One region of the Bradyrhizobium sp. GCM10028915 genome, then DNA from elsewhere that is predicted to be linked to it. Evidence: riboswitches for the same ligand, from Rfam matches in the RefSeq annotation. Region 1 holds a riboswitch; the other holds the start of a gene.
The links. Region 1 has a riboswitch for cobalamin ahead of ACFQX9_RS02730 (energy-coupling factor ABC transporter permease). Riboswitches for the same ligand answer to the same signal wherever they lie in the genome.
Positions count from the first base shown of each region.

Region 2: another riboswitch for cobalamin. It lies ahead of metE (5-methyltetrahydropteroyltriglutamate--homocysteine S-methyltransferase); the one in region 1 lies ahead of ACFQX9_RS02730 (energy-coupling factor ABC transporter permease).

Region 1 covers NZ_JBHTFN010000003.1:200,206-207,496, reverse strand. Annotated here, with positions in the region: gene cobT (nicotinate-nucleotide--dimethylbenzimidazole phosphoribosyltransferase) at 1-664, opposite strand, end outside; gene cobF (precorrin-6A synthase (deacetylating)) at 680-1,429, opposite strand; gene ACFQX9_RS02730 (energy-coupling factor ABC transporter permease) at 1,475-2,152, opposite strand; cobalamin riboswitch at 2,189-2,409, opposite strand; gene cobA (uroporphyrinogen-III C-methyltransferase) at 2,455-3,186, opposite strand; gene ACFQX9_RS02720 (cobyrinate a,c-diamide synthase) at 3,183-4,493, opposite strand; gene cobM (precorrin-4 C(11)-methyltransferase) at 4,493-5,275, opposite strand; gene ACFQX9_RS02710 (cobalamin biosynthesis protein) at 5,272-5,640, opposite strand; gene cbiE (precorrin-6y C5,15-methyltransferase (decarboxylating) subunit CbiE) at 5,637-6,818, opposite strand; gene ACFQX9_RS02700 (cobalt-precorrin-6A reductase) at 6,817-7,291, shown strand, end outside.
Region 2 covers NZ_JBHTFN010000065.1:135,830-143,120, forward strand. Annotated here, with positions in the region: partial or broken gene ACFQX9_RS30450 (cytochrome-c peroxidase) at 1-129, shown strand, start outside; gene metE (5-methyltetrahydropteroyltriglutamate--homocysteine S-methyltransferase) at 949-3,264, opposite strand; cobalamin riboswitch at 3,363-3,563, opposite strand; gene ACFQX9_RS30460 (4Fe-4S binding protein) at 4,351-4,554, opposite strand; gene ACFQX9_RS30465 (EAL domain-containing protein) at 5,125-6,336, opposite strand; gene ACFQX9_RS30470 (GNAT family N-acetyltransferase) at 6,884-7,291, shown strand, end outside.

The sequences.
Region 1 (7,291 bases):
GTGCGATTGCAGCGTCGATCACCCGCGCCTTGTGCACACGGCCGGCCGCGTCGATGCCGGTACCGCTGCCCGCGATCTCCGCGGCGCTCACGCCGAGCAAGCCGGCCGCGATCGCCGCCGATGTCGTGGTGTTGCCGATGCCCATCTCGCCGAAGATCAGAAGATCGGGCTGCCCGGCCTGTGCGCGCGTCACCGCACGTCGGCCGGCTTCGAACGCAAATGCCAGCTCCGTGGGGGTGAGCGCAGCTTCGACGCTGAAATCGCGCGTACCGCTGCGCGGCTTGTCGGTCACGATTCCAGCCATCTCCTCCTGCGCCAGCGTGCCGGCGTCGACGACCTCCAGGCTGGAGCCCAGCTCACGCGCCAGCACCGAGATTGCGGCACCGCCGGAGGCGAAGTTCGCCAGCATCGCGATCGTCACTTCCTGCGGATAGGCCGAGACGCCCTGCGCGACGATGCCGTGATCGCCGGCGAAGATGATGATCGGCACCCGCGCCGCGCGCGGCTGCTCGGTTGCTTGCAGGCCCGCAAGCTCGATCGCGAGCTGCTCGAGCCGGCCGAGCGCGCCGGTCGGTTTCGTCAGTTGCGCCTGCCGCGCCACCGCCGCCTCGCGGTGGACTGCGGAGATGTCGGGGCATTGTTGGGTGACCCATTCGGGGAGCATGCTGCCTCGCTTGCCTCACAGCCTGCGCTTGAGGATGTAACTGTCCATGATCCAGCCGTGCCGTTCGCGCGCCTCTTGCCGCACGGCGACGATGCGCGGGCCGATCTCGGCCAGCGCGCCGGACATGACGATCTGATCGGGCATGCCGAGATAGGCCCCCCACCAGATGTGCAGGCCCGCCGGATCAAGCGACTGGAACGCCGTGCCGCCGTCGAGCATCACCACCACGGTATCGACACCTGCCGGCCAACCGCCATCGCGCAAGCGGCGTCCGGTCGAAACTAGAAAGGGCTCGCCGATGTCGTTGAGCGGCAACGCATGCGCCGCACACAGCGCCTGGATCGAGGTGATGCCGGGCACGACTTCGATTGTCGGCAAGGGATCGAGCCGCCGCGCGATACGCAGCGAGGAATCGTAAAGCGAGGGATCGCCCCAGATCAACAGCGCGACCTTGCCTTCGCCTTCGAGATGATCCCCGATCGTCTGCGACCAGACGGCGGCCACGGCATCATGCCAATCGTCCACGCCCTTGCGATAGTCCGCTTCAGCGGCGTCCCGCACGGGCAGATCGAACTCGGCAATACGCGTCCTGTCGCTGGTGAGCGCATCCGCGCAGATCGTCCGCCTGAGATCGGCGAGATCGGATTTTGTAGTCCCCTTGCGCGGGATCAGGACGAGATCGGCCGCGTTGATGGCAGTAATCGCGGCGCGCGTCAGCTGCTCGGGATCGCCGCAACCGATGCCTATCAGAGAGAGCGTGAGCATCGTGGCTGCGAAGGGCGGCCATCATGGCCGCCCGTTCGCTTGTCTCTAGGCCGCGTTGTGCAAACGCGGCGTGACGAGGCCGGGCGCGGTGACGCCGCGCAACGACTTCGCCAGCGCGAGCACGCCGAGATCGGCGAGCGGCTCGATCACGATGACCAGCGCATAGGACGCCGCGAAGGTCGCGATGTTGGCGAGGTTGGTCGCGCCGAAGCCGGAGCCATAAATCGCCCAGAACGCCACCCAGGCGATGACGCCCGCCTGATAGGTCGTCGAAAGCGCCAGCGCCTGGCGGTACTTCAGATCGACATAGGCCGTGTTGCTCGAAATGATCCGCGTGGCGATCGCCTGGATTCCGAACAGCGGCACCAATAGCGTGGTGACGTTCATGCCATATTGCGGCAGGTCGGGCGGCTCGAAGAAGATGCCCTGGAACAGCAGGCCAAACGCGAGGCCGAAGGCCGCAGGCGCCGCGCCAAACAGCAGGAACAAGGTCGAGCCGAGGATGAAGTGCACTTCGGAGACGCCGACCGGGAAGTGCGGCAGGATCTCGAAGAAGATAAACACAAGTCCCGTGGTGGCGAGCGTCCGCGCCGCGAACGACGTGATGCCCTGCTCGCGCACGGTCTCAGCCGCGAGCTTCAGGGCAACACCGCCGACAGCGATGCCGGTTGCGTAACTCAATACGAGCTTGGCGTCCGAGACTAGTCCGGGTTCGATATGCATGGCTCAGATCCTTCTTGCCGTCACACCCGACGGCCTTGGCCTCAAAACATGCACGGCCGGTCTCCTGGCTCGCGGTTCACTGGGAGTCTCCGGCCTTCCCGGGCCTCGCGGCCCAGTGGCTGATCGAAGTCCCTCACCGCTTACAGTCGCGGGGGCGGCTGGGGTTTTGGGCGCCGCAACTGGGTCCGCCCATCCCCATTCCCGATTATGCTCCGGCGCTTTGCGCCGCGTCGAGCACCATGCGTCTCCTGTGTGCCTCTTTCGCCGGCCGGGCGTCAAGGGGCGACGGGCGGACGAGGCGGTCATGACGGATAATTCCCCGCCAGCGCGCCGAACAGGATGACGGCCGCCGTGGAGGCCGCTCCGCCCCGCGCAAGCTGCTCGGCAAGTTCCGAAATGGTGGTGCGGACCAGCCGCTCATCGGGACGGCCGAGCGATTCGGCAAACAACGCCGGCGTGGTTGGGGCGAGCCCGTGCTCGATCAATTTGACGACCAACGCCGGAAACGTCCGCCGGCCCATATAGACCACGGTTGTCGCCTCCGGATCGGCCAGCGCCGCCCAATTGAGATCTGGCGGCAGCTCGCCGGTGACGTCCGCCCCGGTCACGAACTGCACGCGGCGCGAGGTGTGACGCCGGGTCAGCGGAATGCCGGCTTGCGCGGCGGCGACACAGGCCGAGGTGACGCCGGGAATGATCTCGTAGCCGATGCCCGCTTCGCGCAGCGTCTCGAGCTCCTCCTCAAGCCGGCCAAAGATGCCGGCATCGCCCGACTTCAATCGCACCACGCGCGCGCCTGTCACGGCATAGTCGACCAGCAGGCGGTTGACATGGTGCTGCTTGGTCGAGGCCCGCCCTGCCCGCTTTCCCACCGCGACGAGATTGGCGCCGGGCCGGGCCAGATCGAGGATCGCGCCTGAAGCAAGATCGTCATAGAGCACAACGTCGGCCTCGCGCAGCCGCGCTGCACCCTTGAGCGTGAGCAGCTCGGGATCGCCGGGCCCGGCGGAGACAAAGGAGACAAAACCGCTCACCGGTCCTCCGCGATCAGATGGAAGAACGTGCCGGTGGCTTGTCCCCGCCGCGAGCCGGTCTCGGCAATGACCGCACCTGTCGCGTCGTGCACGACCGCCAGCGCCGTGTCGGGCTGCGCGACTATGGTCGAATAGTGGAATTCATGGCCACGCAGGCGTGCACCCGCCTGATGACCCGGCATCGGCGCGGCGAGCTCGGCCAGACGATAGCCCAGATGCATGCGGCGCTTGGCAAAGCTCGTCTCCAGGCCGAGCAGGCCCGTCATCTCGTGGCTGATGCCATCGGCGTCGGTCAAAGCGGTGCCCAGCACCATATAGCCCCCGCATTCGCCGTGCACCGGGCGCGTCTCGGCGAAGGCGCGCAATCCGCTGCGGAAGCGCGCATTGGCAGCGATCCTGCCGGCCTGCAGCTCGGGATAGCCGCCAGGCAGCCAGCACACATCGGCGACCGGATCAGGGGCTTCATCGGCGAGCGGCGAGAATGTCGAGATCTCCGCACCCGCCGCGCGCCACGCTTCCAGCATGTGCGGATAGACGAAGGAGAACGCGGCATCACGGGCAAGCGCAATGCGCTGGCCGGGCGGCGTCACGTTGACGCCGCTTGCGGCAGGTTGCGGCGACCAGGTGGCCGCCGAACGCAGCACCGCGTCGAGATCGACATGCTCGGCGACGAAGCGCGCAGCTTCGTCGATCAGCTTGCCGATTTCCGCCTGCTCCTCGGCCTGCACCAGTCCGAGATGCCGCTTCGGCAGGCTGATCTCGGCATGGCGCGGCAGCGCGCCGAATACGGCGATGCCGGCATCCAGCAGCGCGCGCCGCACGAGGGCTTCGTGGCGCGGGCTGGCAACGCGATTGAGCACGACGCCTGCAAGGCGCACACCGGGGCGGTAGTCGCGAAGGCCCGCCGCGATCGCGGCCGCCGTTTGTGCCTGTCCTGAGGGATCGATCACCAGCAGCACCGGCCAGTCCAGCATCTCCGCGATGTCGGCGGTCGCCCCGGTGCCGCAGACGCCACGCGCGGCGACGCCGTCGAACAGACCCATCGAGCCTTCGGCCAGCACGACATCGGCGTCAATGCCGCGACTGACGAGATGCGAGATTGTCCCGCGATCCATCGCCCAACTGTCGACATTGACCGAGGCGCGTCCCGTCGCGGCGGCATGAAACGCGGGATCGATGTAATCGGGGCCGCTCTTGAAGCACTGCACCCGCAATCCGCTGTTGCGCCAGGCGCGGGCAAGCGCCAGCGTCAGTGTGGTCTTGCCGACGCCGGAGGCCGGCGCGGAGATAACGAGCCCTGCCGCCATCACGACACCTCCGGAAAGCGCGGCTCGGCGCCGACCGGCCGATAGCGGCGGTCATAGTCGGCAGCATAGAGACGGCTCTCGGAAAAATCCGCCGAGTCCAGCGTCTTGCCGACCAGGATCAACGCGGTGCGCTCCATCTCGCCCCCGACAGCAGCGTCGAGTGTTGCGAGCGTGGCGCGGATGATGCGCTGCTCGGGCCAGCTCGCACGCCAGACGATCGCGACCGGGCAATCCGCGCCATAATGCGGCGTCAGCTCAGCGACGACCTTGTCGAGCAGATGAATCGACAGATGGATGGCGAGCACCGCGCCGGTGGCGGCGAAGGCGGCAAGCTTCTCGCCTTCGGGCATCGCGCTGGCGCGGCCCGGCGTGCGCGTCAGCACCACGGTCTGGGCAAGGCCGGGCAGCGTCAGCTCGGCCTCCAGCGCAGCCGCGGCGGCCGAGAAAGAGGGAACGCCGGGCGTGACCGTGTAGGGAATGTCGAGCGTGCGCAGGCGGCGGAGCTGTTCGCCCATCGCCGACCAGATCGAGAGATCACCGGAATGCAGCCGCGCAACGTCCTTGCCATCGGCATGGGCGGCGGCGATCTCCGCGACGATCTCATCGAGCGACAGCGGCGCGGTGTTGACGATCCGCGCCCCGGGCGGGCAATGCGCCAAGACGCCCTCGGGCACAAGTGAGCCAGCATAGAGGCAGACCGGACAGGCGGCGATGAGATCGCGGCCGCGCAACGTCAGCAAGTCAGGAGCGCCTGGCCCTGCCCCGATGAAATGCACCGTCATGCGCCGTCTCCTTCCGCGATCGCCGCGGTCGCGGTGCGATCCTGCGAGACCACCCGCGTCGCAATCAATCGCGCGCGAGGTCCGGCCGCTGCGAGCGCCGCCGCCTCGGCAACCGATCCCGTCCCGAACTTTTCCACGACGAGCTTTGACTGCGTCGGCGTGTCGATGCCAACAAGCATTTCGGCGGCAACCGCCTTGATCGGCAAGCCGCATTCGCGCGCGAGCTGCTTCAACACCTCCTCGTCGGCCTTATCGCTGACCGTCGCCACTGCTGCGAGGCCTTCGGGACCACCGGCCGCCAGAAGCGCCTCACGCAGCGAGGCCAGCGTGACGTCCCGCTTGAATCCGAGCCCGGCGACCTTCATCGGACCGCGCTCCATTGCACCACGGGCCGCACGGCCTCCCAGGACCGGTAGCGGCCGAGCGAAGCGGCATGCGCAATCTCGACCCGCATCAATTCGCCGCCGTGGCGCTGGTGCAGCTCACCGAGCAACGCTTCCGTCTCCAACGTTACTGAATGCGCGACCAGCCGCGTACCGGGCGAGAGCCGCGGCCAGATGGCGTCGAACATCGCGATGTCGAGACCGCCGCCGATGAACACGGCGTCAGGCCCGTCCAGCGTAGCAAGGGCTTCAGCCGCTTTTCCCGCGATGACTGTGATCCGATGTGCCAACCCGAACGCCGTCGCATTGCTGCGAATGTTCGCTGCGCGATCCTCGCGCGCCTCGACGGCGATCGCGGTGCCCCCGCACAGCGTCCACTCGACCGAGATCGAGCCCGAGCCCGCACCGATGTCCCATAGCCGTTCACCGGGACGCGGCGCCAGCGCCGAAAGCGCGAGCGCACGGACCGGACGCTTGGTGATCTGGCCGTCATGGACGAAGAGTTCGTCCGATAGTCCCGAGCTGTGGGGGATGCCCTGCGCGCCCGCCGCCTCAACGGCTACCGCGACCAGATTTCCGGCAAGATCGCCTGCGAAGCTGTCGGCGCGATGCGCGTTGATCCTTTCGCGCGGCCCGCCAAGCGCAGCGAGTGTCCAGAATGCCGAGGCACCCCATCCGCGCGCCGTCAGCCATTTCGCGAGATCGCCTGCCGCCTTTGCGTCGCGCACGAGACAAATGATGCGTGCCCCTCGCGCCAGGTGTGGCACGAGACGCTCGAATGGCGCGGCGTGGAGACCGAGACAGGCAACGGATTCCAGACGCCAGCCAAGCCGCGCAGCAACGAGCGAGAATGTCGAGGGAGCCGCATACGCGATCCATTCGTCGCCATGGAGCTTCTCGGCGAGGCTCGCGCCGGCCCCGTGCCAGAACGGATCGCCGGAGGCGAGCACCGCCGTCGGGCGACCACGGCAGCTCAACACGATTTCTGCATCGAACGGCACCGGCCATGGACGGCCGCGCCCGGTTATGCCGGCGAGTGCAAGATGCCGTTCACCGCCAAAGACAGTTTCGGCATCATCGAGCGCCTTTCGGCTTGCCTCGGACAGCCCGGCAAGGCCATCTTCGCCGATACCGATGATGGTCAGCCAGGGATCAGCCATGACGCGCGCCCTCATTCTGGGCGGAGCGGCCGACGCGAGCCTGCTCGCGGCGGAGATCGCGCGCGCCGGCGTCGATGCCGTGTATTCCTATGGCGGCCGCACCCGCGCGCCCGCCGGTCAGCCGTTGCCGACGCGGATCGGCGGTTTTGGCGGCGCAAGCGGACTTGTCGATTACATTGGTCGGGAACACATCACGCATGTAATCGACGCGACGCATCCCTTTGCCGCCGAGATGAGCCGCAATGCGGTCGCGGCATGTGCGGAAACCGGCACGCCGCTGATCGCTCTCGAGCGAGCGCCGTGGACCAAAGCGCCCGGCGACAACTGGATCGAAATACCTGATGTCGACGCCGCGGTCACCGCACTGCCTGAAGTGCCGGCAAATGTGTTCCTCGCCATCGGCCGCCAGCACATCGCGCCGTTCGCGACCAAGCCGCAGCACGCCTACACGCTGAGATTCGTCGATCCGCCCG
Region 2 (7,291 bases), on a different contig from region 1:
CTTAGCGATAGAGAGGAAAACGACATTATCTCATTTCTGAATTCGCTGACCGGTCGGCTGCCTAAGATCGAATATCCGATACTGCCGACGCGCACCAACACGACACCAAAGCCTTCAATAGACAGATAGCCTTAGCAGCACCGGCCTCATTCCCTGCCGAACAGCAACAGATGCGCTCCAAGAACCCGGGGTCCCGCAATGACGCCAAAATGAATGATCCCCTGCTGTCACTGATAAGCAGGCACATAAAAAGCCGCCCGGCCTCAATGCGAGGCCGGGCGAAAGTCACGCGGGAGCGACGCTGCTTTCCGCATCGTTCCAGCTTTCGTCGGTAGGGAGGACTACCGGCGATCGACTTACGACGAGGGCACTCGCCGTCAAACAACAAGAAGCGGATATCGCTCTGCACAACTTAGCGAGCCGCTTGCCTTCCGCTCCTGTCGTAAACTTCAGGACTTGCTCACCACTTGCCAGCTGTCCGGTTGGCACGGGCAGCGCCTTGATGGAGCTGGGATCCATCGCGCAGGCGGTTTGACTGCCGAGCCCTGAAACTCAACCGTCAGTTTGCCGTCACGCGCCAGTATTTTGGCACCGCCGAATACCAGCAAATCTTCCCGAAGACCGCGCGAAGGCGCAAATTAGGTATGAAATTCCGCAAGGGCGGTAAAATAGATTGTTGTGATGGGACGCATCCACGCGATGGATAAATGAAGCGATAGGATGTGGTTCGCGTCGAGCGTAAGTGACTTGGAATATGTCACCTAATCGGTATGGCCGGCATGCGGTCGTCCGCCGGATTCGAGCTTGTCGCCGCTGTATGCGATCGCCTCCGCCGGGGCAAACCGGCATTCGTTGGCGCTGGAAACTTTGAAAGCTCGCAAGGTTATCGCGAGCTCCCAAAGCGCGTTCATCTTATTCACAGATAGGTTGGCGACACGCTCCGTACGATCATGCCTCGGCCCGCAACTCGCGTGCGGCGGCCACCATATTGACGAGCGCGGGACGCACCTCCTCCCATCTTCGAGTTTTCAGTCCGCAGTCGGGATTGATCCAGAGCTGCCGATCGGAAACCCGCTGCCGCGCCAACACAATCAGCTGCTTGATCTCGGCTGCTGCGGGAATGCGCGGTGAATGAATGTCATAGACGCCCGGCCCGATTTCATTAGGATATTTGTAGCTCTTGAAAGCGTCGAGCAATTCCATTTTGGAGCGCGACGCCTCGATTGAAATGACGTCGGCATCCATTGCTGCGATCGCATCGATGATTTCGTTGAACTCGGAATAGCACATGTGCGTATGGATCTGAGTTCCGTCAGCGACAGCGGAGGAGCAAACACGGAAACTGTCCACTGCCCAATCTAGATAGTCCTTCCACTGCGATTTGCGCAGTGGCAATCCCTCCCGCAACGCAGCCTCGTCGATCTGGATCATGGTCGCTCCAGCCGCCTCAAGGTCGATGACCTCGTCTCGGATCGCGAGAGCGATCTGTCGGCATGTCTCGCTCCGCGGGATGTCGTCACGGACAAACGACCAGTTCAGGATCGTCACCGGTCCGGTCAGCATAGCCTTGACGGGTTTTTTGGTCAGAGACTGCGCATGTCGCCACCATTTAACGGTCATGGGCTTCGGGCGGGAGACATCTCCAAACAGGATAGGAGGACGAACGCACCGCGAGCCATAAGACTGAACCCAGCCGTGCTTGGTGAATGCGAAACCCAACAGCTGCTCGCCAAAGTATTGAACCATGTCATTGCGCTCGAACTCACCGTGTACGAGCACGTCCAGGCCGATATTTTCCTGCCAATGCACGGTATGGGCTGTCTCCGCTTTCAGAAGCTGCTCGTACTGCGTGTCATTCAGCGCTCCCCGCGCATGAGCTGCACGCGCATTGCGGACGTCCGCCGTTTGCGGAAAGGATCCGATGGTTGTGGTTGGAAACATCGGCAATGCGAAGGCGACGCGCTGGACGTCGGCGCGCTGGGTGAACGCACTGCGACGGCGACGCATGCTATCGTCGATCGCGGCCATTCGTCCGGCGACGTTCGCACTGTGGATCTTCGGCGATGTTTCGCGGGTGACGGATGCATCCTCTGAGAGCGTGAGTTCATCGGCCACGTCGGCAGCATGGCCAGCCAGCGCTTTGCCCAATATCGAAAGTTCCTTGATCTTCTGCACTGAGAACGCCAACCACGTCTTCAGATTGGGATCGAGATCGATCTCTAGTTCAATGTCGGCCGGAACATGAAGCAGCGAGCAGGAGGGGGCAATCTGAACACGGTCCCTGCCCAGTTTTTTGACCATAGGAGCAAGTTGGTTGAGTAGCGCCGGCAGATTAGAGCGCCACACGTTGCGACCATCAACGACACCGAGCGAGACCACGAGATCTCTACCTGCTCTGGCGACAATCGCGTCCAACTGGTCAGGTGCACGAACCAGGTCGACATGAACCCCGGCAACGGGCAAGGCCAAGACTGTTTCAAGATTGTCGCCGACACCCCCGAAGTATGTGGCCAGCATGATTTTAAGGGCCGGCACGGCCTTAGCGAAATGAGCATAGGCCCGGCGGACAGCGGCCCGAGATGCTTCGTCGATGTCCATCACTAGGCATGGCTCGTCGAGCTGAACCCATTCAGCGCCGCGCGAGGCTAGTTCGCGGAGAACATCGACATAGACGGGGAGGAGTCGATCAAGCAGCGACAGCGGATTGAATGCGGGATTTACGCTTTTGCCGAGCTTCAGGAAAGTGACTGGGCCCACTAGGACGGGCCGCGTCTGATAACCGAGGCTTCTTGCCTCCTCATATTCCTCGATCGGCTTCCGAGAGGCATACTTAAAGATCTGATCCTGGTGAAATTCCGGCACCATGTAGTGGTAGTTCGTATCGAACCACTTCGTCATCTCCTGTGCGGCTACGCCGGGCCCATGCTGAGCGTGACCACCGTCTTGAGCGCCACGCGCCATGGTGAAGTAGGTTTTAAGCGACACAGGACCTTCGTTCCAGCCGTAAACGTCGGGAATGGCGCCGACCATTAGGCTGGTATCGAGCACATGGTCGTAGAGCGAGAAGTCATTCGAAGGAATGACGGTCGCACCGCGGGATTTCTGCCGTGCCCAATTAGCGGCACGAAGTCCACTCCCCGCCTCGAGGAGCTCGGCTTCGCTGGATTTTCCCGCCCAGTAGCTCTCGAGTGCGAATTTGAGTTCGCGTCGTGGGCCGATGCGTGACGTCCCCAGTGTGGCAACGGGAAGCGAAAGGATTGACATAGCTTAGACCCCATGTTGGGGCAAAGGCCATGGCGGACGCAGACAGCGAACATCGCGTGAGCGACAACTGCTTGGCGCACACCGGGACGCCCCGCCCGTGGACGATATCTTGTCGAGGCAGGTCTCCTGGCTCACGGGTCGTCGCTGCTGTCCGGCCTTCCCGAAGCCGCATGGCTTCAGTGACTTCGTTGGACAGCGGCTCGCCGCTTACAGTTGCGGGGGCAGCGCCGGCATTGCACCGGCTTCCCTCTTAGCTCCAGATCAAACGAAATCCGGAGACCGCGACGGCTTGAAATTATGCGCACGAGGATCGATGCGTCAACCTACCGATTCTCGCTGCGACATTGCCCAAGCGATTACGAGCGCACTAGGCGGGTACGACGGTCTTGCTCGCGGCCTGGTGAACACGCCCTGATCCGTGGAGGCTCCGCTTGTGAAATGCATTCGCTCCCTGCTCGCGTAACGGTTGAGCTCCACCACCGGAACGAACCCGGGCCGCTTTCGGTATCTGTGTGATCGCGAGGAGGCGACCTTTTCCGTCAGCAGCTTTTCGAACCTGCGCGTCAGGAAGGTGCGATCATCCTCGGCCGGCATCCGTTTGGTCACAGCCCACGAGGCTCCCTAAAAATTTCGAAAGCCGGATTGCTCCAGGACCGCACGGATGATCAGGTCGGCTCCTTGGTGTTCGGCGGGCCCGCGACCAGGCACGAGGTCGACCGCTCCGTGAGGTTGGCCAAGATGATCTTCTCGGTGCACTAGGTGTTCACGTGCTGAGCGACTTTTGCGTCGGCTTCGATGCGTCGGTGGCCGCTCGACGCCGGTCTGCCTCGCCTCGACTCGCGGCCAGCGACGATAGGCCTTAACGCGGCCACTGAGCATCGAGGGCCTTGTCCTTGTTCGTGACAAATTCGACGGTGTCCTCCGACAGAGCCCTTTGAGGGGTTCCTCGGAGTCGCTCAGCGCCTTAAGCTCATAACGATGTTAATCGACCTCGATGCGCCCCATGCGGTCGTGGTCTCCTCAAGGTCCCACATCTACAACTTCGTTCGCGAAATCGGGCGATGAGGCCTTTTGGTCGCGGGCTGCCTATCCTGTCTTGGACGGGACACAGGTGTCAGGGACCGGACAGACCACCGCGCATTGCGGCGTGTCGCAATGGCCCTCGCACTCCGTACATTTTTTGGCATCGATAACGTAAATGTCGCGCTTCAGACTGATCGCCGCGTTGGGACACTCGAACTCACATGCGCCACAAACGGTGCATTGCGAAGCGACGATCTTGTAAGCCATGCCTTCCGACTCCTTAGGCGAGCGATGCCATGGGCGATCCCTTTCAAATGCCGTGCCAAACGCAGACGCGCTCAATGTTGGGCAATTTTCCCAATTCGGCTGTCCCGGGTCTGAGACCATGTTGCATCTGCGACAGCAACAGGTCGCTTCAATTTCAGGCTACGAGCCCTCGGGCCCTCTTGCGAGAGTCAGTCGCGACTTGACTCTGGAAGCGTCTGTTTGGCACGTCAGCGCGGGAGCAAGCGAGGCTGACGCTTCCTCAACCGGCGGCGACAAAAAGCCGCGAACGGCGCAGGTCTAGGTCGGATCTCGGCAAACCTCCGGTCACATCACCCCGACTGGAGGTTTGTGCAAGCCCCGCTCATGGCTGCAACGCTAGCTGCGGAGGACTCGCTGGAGGCTTGCCAAAACGGGCTTGTTGTATAACAAGCTTCGGAGGGAAATGAAGTGGCGGCGGGACGCGCAACACTGGCTTTGCAGACCGATTGAATTGCACTCAGCCTCATGCCTGGTGCGAGTAGGCATGGCGGTGCTCGTGATCGTCGCTTGGCCGCACTCAGCCACTCGCAACTATTTTGGACGAGCTGGAGCAGGGTTGAAAGATGACTGTGCAAATTGCTTCAGTGGCATGGCTTTTCCGAACAAATGGCCCTGCGCAAGGTCGAAGCCGAGTTCGGCCACAGCGATTAGGTCGGCCTGGCTCTCCACACCTTCGGCGACGGTGCGCACATTATACTCTTTGGCTATATCGACGATATGGCGGCACACCGTTCGCTTGAGGGGCCCATTCGCGCAGCCGCCGACGAACTGACGATCCACTTTCAATTTCATGAACGGGAATTTTGTCACCCCCATCAGCTGCGGCCAATTGGCACCGACATTGTCGATTGCAAGGCCAATGTTGTGAAAGCGAACCTCACGCGCAACCTCGACCAGGAGATCTAGGCTCTGGATAGCTTCCACGCTCTCGATTTCAATCGTCAAACCGCCGAAAGCAGGGTGCGACGGCATGCGCCGACAGAGATCGCGTACCGCCTGCGGGTCAATCAGGAATGCTGCCGGGAGATTGATGGAGAGATCAATCGAAGTTTGCTGCTCCAGAAGATACTGCCAATCCTTGATCGCGCGGTCGATCACGAACTGCGACAACCCCCTAAAATGCGGATCGTGAGGTTCCGGGATGAAATAGGCTGGTGGAACGACGCCCCAGGTCGGGTGCCGCATTCGCACATGCGCCTCGGCGCCGCGGCGGCTAAGGGTACACGCGTCAAACTTCGGCTCATACCAGAGCTCAAGCCAGCCAGCGTGTAAGGCTTCTCCGACATGGACCGCGGGACGGGGCGCCGGCTCTCTTGGCAAGAGCATGGCGATCCGATCGCGCAACGTCTCGGCTGCAAACGGCGCCTTGAGCGGCGGCAGCATAGCAAGTCCATATTCACTACCGACCTGCTGCACTGCCGCCATGATGATCGACTCGCGGGCTCCGAACGCCAGCACTCGGCCTGCAAATTCTTCGCGTACCAGCATCTCGAGCAATCGTCCAGGCTCGATGCGGTCCGAGCCAATGCCGAGCAGGATCAGATCAGGGAACTCCGTGCGGAGTACGTGCGGCAGCTCGTCAGCAGTCCTGCATTCGCTGATAACAAATCCCATATCCTCCAGCACATCCCGTAGAAAGGCGCGCAGATGCCGCTTGCCGACCAGGCACGCCCGCGGCCGCACCTTACGTTGCCCGAAGATTACAGGTTTCCCTCCGACCAGTCCGGCCTGCCCATGTTCCATCGCAACCACTCCCGTTCCGTGAGGGTGCCTTAAACGAGGAGCGAAGGTCCAAACAAGCTGTGCTTCCCGATATCTTTCGATTGTTCGAGATAAGCTTAAGATAGTGCATTGGTGTGCAAAATCTTTCGCGATCTTGCTCAGACGATTTTATCGGGCGCACGCGTATGATACCTGTCGCGCTTCGCGCAACTTTGTGCGAGTGACGCACGCGAGGTGGGAACCTCTCCTTCGCACGCACCGAGCTGACGCTCTATGGCGCTGCGATCATCGAGGCGCACGATTTATTGAATCGAGTAGTTCGTGAGCGACGATCGGCAATCACTCTTACGAACGTTTGATCGGCATGACCGGCGTGTGCCGTTTGGTGAATATTTTCCAATCGAAGGCAACCCATCATGAGTTCGCAGCCGCTCAAGCCGCAGTCGATTCTGAGAACGGCAATGGCTTGCAATTACCTCAACTCTGTTGCCTATAGCGAGTGTGGACGTGCTGCTTCCTACCGAGCCTGATAGTTGCTCTCAATTGCGTTTTCTGTATTCTCCTGAGCATGAATTTCCTCCAGAGGGCTAGGTCGGGTGTTCGTGTTGGCGCTGAAGGGCAAGGCCTGTCCAGCGCGGGCACGGCTTTGCGCAAGAGCGTGCCAGGAGATGAGAACGCGGTCGCAAAAGCGGTCGAAGAGCTACTTTCCGAGTTAGGTGGCCCCGGACCGGAGTTCAGCCTTCAAGGCGCGAAGCGGGCGGCGTTGCACCTGATTCAGGATCCCGAACAGGGCTTCATTTTTGTCGTCGAGGAACAAGGCACCGGGCAGATTGCAGGGATAGCTAGCATCTCGGCCGTACAGGCCGTGAGAGCAGCCGGAGCGTACGGCGTGCTTCAGGAGCTATGGATTTCTCGTGACTTCCGGAGCTCTGACTGCGGTCGGCATCTGCTCGAGGCGGTAGATTCGGAGGCGAAG